Regions from separate parts of the Pseudomonas sp. PSKL.D1 genome, predicted to be linked through region 1. Evidence: riboswitches for the same ligand, from Rfam matches in the RefSeq annotation. Region 1 holds a riboswitch; the other holds the start of a gene.

Region 1 (3,977 bases):
TCGGAGCGGCCGAAGATGAACTCGCGGTGGCGGGCGGCCTTGATGCGGTCCTTGTCGGCCTGGGCCGTGCGGTCGATCGTCAGCGGGATCATGCGCAGGCCTTCGGCTTTGCCGGGTTTGGCAGGTTCATAGGCGGTCGGGTCCATGCTCTGGTCCTGGCCGCTGTAGGGCTGCACCAGCAGTTGCATGAACTTGCCGACCACCGGGTCGCCGTTGTCCCACTCCGGGCCTTTGCTGGTTTGCTTGATCACCGCCTTGTACTTCTCGGACAGCACGTCAGCCAGCGAGATGGCCTGTTTCGGGCCTTTGCCGGTGTCGTGCTCCATCAGGTTGACGAAGTACAGCTTGTCGCCCGCCTTGATGCCGTTTTTGCCGAAATTGATGATGATGTCGTAACGCTCGGCGATGCCTTGCAGTGGCAGGATGCCGTTGTTGTCCTGCAGGTTGCCGTCACCGTTGAGGTCCAGCGTGCCGTCGAACGGCACGGCGTGTTCCATGATGTTGCCGTCGTTGGCGATCATGTGGAACGGCACCCGGGCGTAAGACAGGTTGGAGCCGGACGGGCCTTTGAACTCACCGCTGTTACCCGCGATTTCCCGCACCACGGCAAACTTGAAGTAGCGCGACACCGAGCCGTTGAGGATACGGAAGCGGTAGCTGCGTGCCCGTACCTTGAGCTTGGGCTGGTATTGCCAGTTGACCAGGATCTGGTCGCCCAGGAAACCGTCGGTGTTGAACGGGTTGAACCACAGCTGGCCGTTCTGATCCCAGGCCTTGTCGGCGATCACCAGGTTGACGTCGTAGTCGCGGTTGCCCCACGGCATGCCCGCGCCGCTGGGGAAGCGCAGGTTGACGCCGTCCTGCAGGGCTTCGTTGCCGCGGTCCAGCGCGCTGTAGTAGTTCATCATCACGGCGTTGCCTTTGTAGACGTTCTGCGCCGTGAAATCCATCATGTGGTCGTGGAACCAGTGGGTGCTCATGGTTTCGCGCCAGTCACCGCGGATCTTGATGCTGCCGTTCTGGCAGGTTTTGAGGCCGGGGGAGGCATCGTTGACGAACAGGGTTTCGCCGGGCGAGCAGGGGAATGCGGCGCGGGGGTCTTCGGCACGGGTGTTGATGGTGTCGTAGCCGGCCAGCTGGATGGGCCAGCGGTAGTCGTAATACTGGCCAGGGAAGAAATAGGCGTTGGCAAAGCCATCGCTTTCGGCCGGGGAGTGGCCGTTGTGCTCGTGGGTGGAAATGGTGTGCAAGCCAAAGCCCGCGTTGGCGGCCGGGTCGATAGGCAGGGCGTTGTAGTGGCGCATCAGCACCGGCTGGCCATAGCGCACCATCAGCAGCTTGACCGGGAAGGTGCCATCGAAGGTCCACAATGACTTGTGGTTTTGCAGGGGCATGTTCGGGTGAAAGCGGGTGTCGATGCCTTTGGTGGTGCCGAGGGTGGTGGGGATGTCCGAGGTTTGGTAATACAGCCCGCCCGGGGCGAACTCGCCCACGGCATAGTTGTGCAACTGCTTGCGGTCACGCAGCCCCTGGTTGATGCGCGCCCCGGCCTGCGCGGTCTTGAACGCCGCCTGGGGGTAGAACTCGTTCCAGCGCTGGTGCGACCAGCCTTTTCCTGGTGGCCGGCCTTCTGCTGGCGAGCCTACCCCGTTGCGGTTCAGGAACATCTCGATCTGTGCCTTCCATGGGTTGCGGTCGAGCACGTTGGAATACTGGGTAGGGAACGGGTACAGGCCCGGTTGCTTGAGGAAGGCTTCCAGGGCATTGCCGTTGGGGCTGCTGCGGGCGACCACATCCGGGTCTTGCGCGGGCGCGGCACCCAGCGTTGGCACGGGGAAGGTCAGCGCGGGCGGCGGCAGGCTGGGGTCGAGTTTTTCCGGGCCGAATTCTTCGAACAGCAGCAGCTGCTGGGTGAAAGGCTGCGCGCCGAACAGCGGGCTTGGCTTACCGTTGGTAGGGTAATTGCGTGAGGTTTGCAGGGCAGGCGGCAGTACGTTGTCGACCCGGTTGGTCGAGCGGTCGCCGTACACCCCATCCTTCAGCTCCAGCGAGCCTTCATTGGCCTCGGGTAGATTGAACAGGTTGAGCAGTGCCGGGTTGGGGTCGGCCGGCTGATCGTCGAAGTGCGATGGGTCTGTCGGCGGAGGCTGGCTGACGTCGTCCAGCGACGACGCCATCAACGGCCCTTGCCCCAGGCCGAGTATCAGCGCGGCAACGGCGGTAAGTTGGAAGGCGTGGCGGTTGGGGTGGGTCACGGCAGGGGTTTTCATTGCCTTGTGCCTCGCTCGCAGCTAAATGGCTGGGGGCCATCAATGGCGTTTTGCCTCGTTTGTAAGGGCTGGAGCAACGGATGTGCCAACTTCAAGGCCAGTAATACTTTGTTAAACAAACCCTTGCGCGGCCTGATGTGCACTAAACACTGGGGTGTCAATAAATGGGTGATGGCACCCACAAGCGGGGTAAAACCGTGGCCCAGTTCTGGTGGGTGGGTGACAAAACCTTAACAACTGCGGTATACCTGCAGGCCTCCAAGGGGAGCCCGGCAACGGGCTGAGAAACCGCTGGCGCGGTGACCCTTCGAACCTGATCCGGATCATGCCGGCGAAGGGATGGGATGAAAAAACCTGCCTTTTTGCCGGCCCCCACTGCGAGGCCGCAACCATGACCGAACGCTTCACCGAAACCCTTCGCCGCCAAAGCCTGGCCACCTGGGACGCCGCCGTTGGCCACCGTTTTGTCCGCGAGCTGTGCGATGGCAGCGTGGCCGACCCGGTCATGATTCGCTACCTGGTGCAGGATCACCGCTTTCTCGACAGCTTCCTGACCCTGCTCGGCGCAGCCATCGCCACCGCCGACACCTTCGAAGCCCGCCTGCGTTTCGGCCGCTTTGCCGGGATGATTTCCAGCGACGAGAACACCTACTTCCTGCGCGCCTTCGAGGCGCTGGATGTCAGCCCCGTGCAGCGCACCGAACCCGCAGACACTGTGCCTACCGCGGGCTTCAAGGCGATCATGCGCGAAGCTGCCGCCACGCGCTCCTACGCCGCTGCGCTGGCCGTACTCAACGTCGCCGAAGGCCTGTACCTGGACTGGGCAACCCGAGCACCCAAACCACTGCCAGCCAGCTTCGTTCACGCCGAATGGATTACCTTGCATGACAACCCTGCCTTTAGCGAATTCGTCGGGTTCCTGCAAAGCGAGCTGGACCGCGTGGGGCCGCAAGAGGCCGCGCTGAGCAGCGACTTCTTTGCCCGCACTGTGGCGCTGGAGCTGGCCTTCTTCGACGCTGTGTACGACGAGGCGGCGTAAGCATGGATATCTTCCAGCGTTTGAAAACCGCCGCCGCGCCGCAGTGGGCCAGCTACGTCGACCATGAATTCGTGCGGCAGATGGGCGAGGGTACCTTGCCCGAAGCTGCCTTTCGTGTGTACCTGGTGCAGGATTACCTGTTCCTGATCCAGTTCGCCCGTGCCTACGCGCTGGCGGCCTACAAGAGCCGCCTGCCGTCGGACATCCGCGCGGCCCAGGCGGGGCTGGCGGCGATTCTGGACGAAACCGAACTGCACCTGCGCCTGTGCGCCCGCTGGGGGCTGAGCAAGGCGGATATCGAGGCGGCACCCGAGCACCAGGCTACGGTGGCCTACACCCGTTATGTACTCGACTGCGGCGCGGCAGGTGACCTGCTGGAGCTGCATGCAGCGCTGGCCCCCTGTGTGATTGGCTATGCCGAGATCGGCAGCCGGCTGGCGGGGCAGATTGGCGATTTGAGCGGGCACCCGTATCGGGAATGGATTGGCGAGTATGCCGGGGCGGCGTATCAGGGCGTGGCGGCGGCGGCGCGTGAGCACCTGGATGTGCTGGCGGCGCGTAGCATGACCGAGCAGCGCTTTGTGGAGCTGGCGGGGATTTTTGGGCAGGCGTCGAAGCTGGAGGCGGACTTCTGGCAGATGGGGTTGGCGCAAGGTTTGTAAGAAACG
Region 2 (3,977 bases), 2.3 Mb from region 1:
TGCTGCGTGAAGCCGGGGCGTTGCAGCAGGTCGATGATGCCGACGGGCTGGCCGCAGCAGTGCGGCAGCTGATCGAGTTGCCGCAGGATGCCCGACGCATGGGTGAGGCGGGCAGGGCGGTGATGAAAGCCAACCAAGGGGCGCTGCAGCGACTGCTGGATGGTCTGGACCAATTGCTCGGCTGACTAAAGTGTTGCACGGACTGTGTGGGAGCGGCCTCGTGTCGCGAAAGGGCTGCGAAGCAGCCCCAGATTTTCAGCTTCGCAGCTGAACTTGCCGGGGCCGCTTCGCAGCCCTTTCGCGACGCAAGGCCGCTCCCACACAGGCCAGCGATTGTCTCAAGGTCGGCGTTCGAAGTTCTTCGCTGCCGCCGCAGCCAGGTCCGGCGGCAGGAAGTCTTTGTCCGGGTTGTAATCGGCTTTCAAATACCGTTTCAAGTCCACCAGGTCCTGCGGGCTCAATGTCCCCGCCGCCTGCTTCAAACTCAAATTGTCCAGAATGTAGTCATACCGGCTGTTGTTGTAATCACGCACCGATGTGTAAAGCTGGCGCTGTGCATCCAACACATCGACGATGTTACGCGTACCGACTTGGTAGCCGATTTCGGTGGCCTCCAGTGCACTCTGGTTGGAAATGATCGACTGCTTGCGCGCCTGGACCTGTTCCACATCGGTATTTACGGCCCGGTGCAGGTTGCGCGTGTTTTCCACCACCTGGCGGCGCAGGCTTTCGCGTTGTTGCTCGCTCTGGCTCAGGCGCTGATAGGCCTCGCGCACTTGCGAGCTAGTCAGGCCGCCGCTGTAGATCGGAATATTCAACTGCAGGCCTACGCTGGTCTGTTCGACGTCGCCGCTATAACGCACACCTAGCTGCGAAGGGTTGGTGAAACCAAGGTTGTCGTTGTCACCCTTCTGGTACTTGGCCACCGCATCCAGGGTTGGCGCATGGCCGGCCTTGCGCTGACGCAGGGTCTCTTCGGCGGCAGAAACCGCGTAGTTGGTGGCCAGCAGGTTGAGGTTCTGCTTACCCGCGGTTTCGACCCAGGCCTTGGCGTCGTTGGGGGTCGGTACCTGAATCGGCAAGGTGTGGACCACGCCCTGGATCGAGCTGTACTCGCGGTTGGTCAAGGTAACCAATGCCTCGAAGGCGTCTTGCACCTGGCGCTCGGCAATGATCCGGTTGGCCCGGGCAGTGTCGTAGCTGGCCTGGGATTGAAGCACGTCGGTCTTGTCCGACAGGCCTACATCGAAGCGCTCATTGGACTGGTCCAGCTGGCGCTTGAAAGCCGCCTCTTCAGCCTTGGTCGCAGCCAGGTTGTCCTGGGCACGCAGCACGGCAAAGTAGTTTTGCGCGGTTTGCAGGATCAGGTTCTGTTCGGTAGCCGACAATTCCAGTGCCGCCTGTTCGTTGACAGCTTCGGCAGCCTGTAACTGGAACCAGCGGTCAGCGCGGAAGATTGGCTGGGCCAGGGTCGCGCTCCACGCGTTGCCGCTGCGGTTGGAGGTGATGGACGGCTCGTCCAGCTTGGTCCGGGTGTTCATCATTTCGGCGCCGGCCGAAAGGTTGGGCAGCAAGCCCGCGCGGGCCTGGGGCACCACTTCGCGGCGGGCGCCATAATCGGCGCGTGCGGCGGCAAGATCGGCGTTGTTGTCGACTGCTTCCTGATAAACGCTAACCAGGTCGGTTTTAACTGTTGTGGGCACATCCGCTGCCCAGACCACTCCGTTGGACGCACAAGACACGGCAATCGCCAGTGAGAGTTTGCGCAGCATAAGGGCAATCCTTGTACGAAATTTAATTACTGAACTGTTGAGTATCGAATGGCTGGTCAGTGTAGTGCCATGCGCCCCCGGCAACAATCGCCGGTTACGCCTTTCATCATTCCGTGATTTACAAGCTTGGCTTTGCCGACCACTCCAGCTTAGACTGCGCACGTTCTTGTCGGGGTGCCTTGATGCAAAGGCTGAGATCGCAAAGTTGCGGATCCCGTTGAACCTGATCAGGTTAGCGCCTGCGTAGGGAACAAGATTGCTCGCCTTCCCGGGGAGCCTCTTGTGCCAGGTCCGGGAATGTCTCAGCTGCAACGCAGCCCAAGGCACCTCCACGTATCCGGCACTGCACCCATCAATGGGTGCGTCCGCGCCTTTCAGGTTCACCCCGACATTCTGCCCGCAAGGAAGACGTCTGGAGAGCCTGTGATGAGCAAACAAGAAAAAACGATCAACCTCAGCGAGTCGGCCCAAGTCGACCAGCAGTCCGTGCAACCCTTCCCGCGTTCGCGCAAGGTGTACGTCGAAGGCTCGCGCCCGGACATCCGCGTACCCATGCGCGAAATCAGCCTGCACGACACCCCCACCGACTTTGGCGGCGAATCCAACGCCCCGGTGCTGGTGTATGACACTTCCGGCCCTTACACCGACCCCAACGTCATCATCGACGTGCGCAAGGGCCTGGCCGATGTGCGCTCTGCCTGGATTGACGCCCGTGGCGATACCGAACGCCTGGGCGGCCTGAGCTCCAACTTCGGCCAGCAGCGCCTGAACGATGCCGAACTCGCCAAACTGCGCTTCAACCACGTGCGTAACCCGCGCCGTGCCAAGGCCGGCGCCAACGTCTCGCAGATGCACTATGCCCGCCAAGGCATCATTACCGCCGAGATGGAATACGTCGCCATCCGCGAAAACATGAAGCTGCAGGAAGCCCGCGCCGCCGGCCTGCTGAACCAGCAGCACGCGGGGCACAGCTTTGGTGCCAGCATCCCGAAAGAGATCACCCCCGAGTTCGTGCGCGAGGAAATCGCCCGCGGGCGCGCCATCATCCCGGCCAACATCAACCATACCGAGCTGGAGCCGATGATCATCGGCCGCAACTTCCTGGTGAAGATCAACGGCAACATCGGCAACAGTGCGCTGGGTTCGTCCATCGAAGAAGAAGTGGCCAAGCTGACCTGGGGCATCCGCTGGGGTTCGGACACGGTCATGGACTTGTCCACCGGCAAGCACATCCATGAAACCCGCGAGTGGATCATCCGCAACTCGCCGGTACCGATTGGTACCGTGCCGATTTACCAGGCCCTGGAAAAGGTGAACGGCATCGCGGAGGACCTCACTTGGGAGCTGTTCCGCGACACGCTGATCGAACAGGCCGAACAAGGCGTGGACTACTTCACCATCCATGCGGGCGTGCTGCTGCGCTACGTGCCGCTGACCGCCAAGCGTGTGACCGGCATTGTCAGCCGCGGCGGTTCGATCATGGCCAAATGGTGCCTGGCGCACCACAAAGAGAACTTCCTGTACACGCACTTCGATGAGATCTGCGAAATCATGAAGGCCTATGACGTCAGCTTCTCGCTGGGCGACGGCCTGCGCCCGGGCTCGATTGCCGACGCCAACGACGCTGCTCAGTTTGGTGAGCTGGAAACCTTGGGTGAGCTGACCAAGATCGCCTGGAAACACGACGTGCAGTGCATGATCGAAGGCCCGGGCCACGTGCCGATGCAGCTGATCAAAGAGAACATGGACAAGCAGCTGGAGTGCTGCGACGAGGCGCCGTTCTATACCCTCGGCCCGCTGACCACCGACATCGCGCCTGGTTACGACCACATCACCTCCGGCATTGGTGCGGCAATGATCGGCTGGTTCGGGTGCGCCATGCTCTGCTACGTCACGCCCAAGGAACACCTGGGCCTGCCGAACAAGGATGACGTCAAGACCGGCATCATCACTTACAAGATCGCGGCCCATGCGGCGGACCTTGCCAAAGGCCACCCAGGCGCGCAAATCCGCGACAACGCCTTGTCCAAGGCGCGTTTCGAGTTCCGCTGGGAAGACCAGTTCAACCTGGGCCTGGACCCGGACACTGCACGCGCCTTCCACGATGAAACCCTGCCGAAGGAATCGGCCAAGGTGGCGCACTTCTGCTCGATGTGCGGGCCGAAGTTCTGCTCGATGAAAATTACCCAGGAAGTGCGTGAATAC

The links. A riboswitch is a leader RNA that binds a small molecule or an ion and turns the genes downstream of it on or off. The one in region 1 is predicted to bind thiamine pyrophosphate.
Region 2: another riboswitch for thiamine pyrophosphate. It lies ahead of thiC (phosphomethylpyrimidine synthase ThiC); the one in region 1 lies ahead of PVV54_RS13155 (TenA family protein).

What each region holds. Positions count from the first base shown of each region.
Region 1 covers NZ_CP118607.1:2,945,727-2,949,703, reverse strand. Annotated here, with positions in the region: gene PVV54_RS13160 (Ig-like domain-containing protein) at 1-2,270, opposite strand, end outside; TPP riboswitch at 2,522-2,627, shown strand; gene PVV54_RS13155 (TenA family protein) at 2,662-3,309, shown strand; gene tenA (thiaminase II) at 3,312-3,971, shown strand.
Region 2 covers NZ_CP118607.1:601,533-605,509, forward strand. Annotated here, with positions in the region: gene waaA (lipid IV(A) 3-deoxy-D-manno-octulosonic acid transferase) at 1-185, shown strand, start outside; gene PVV54_RS02505 (TolC family outer membrane protein) at 339-1,772, opposite strand; TPP riboswitch at 1,933-2,039, shown strand; gene thiC (phosphomethylpyrimidine synthase ThiC) at 2,199-3,977, shown strand, end outside.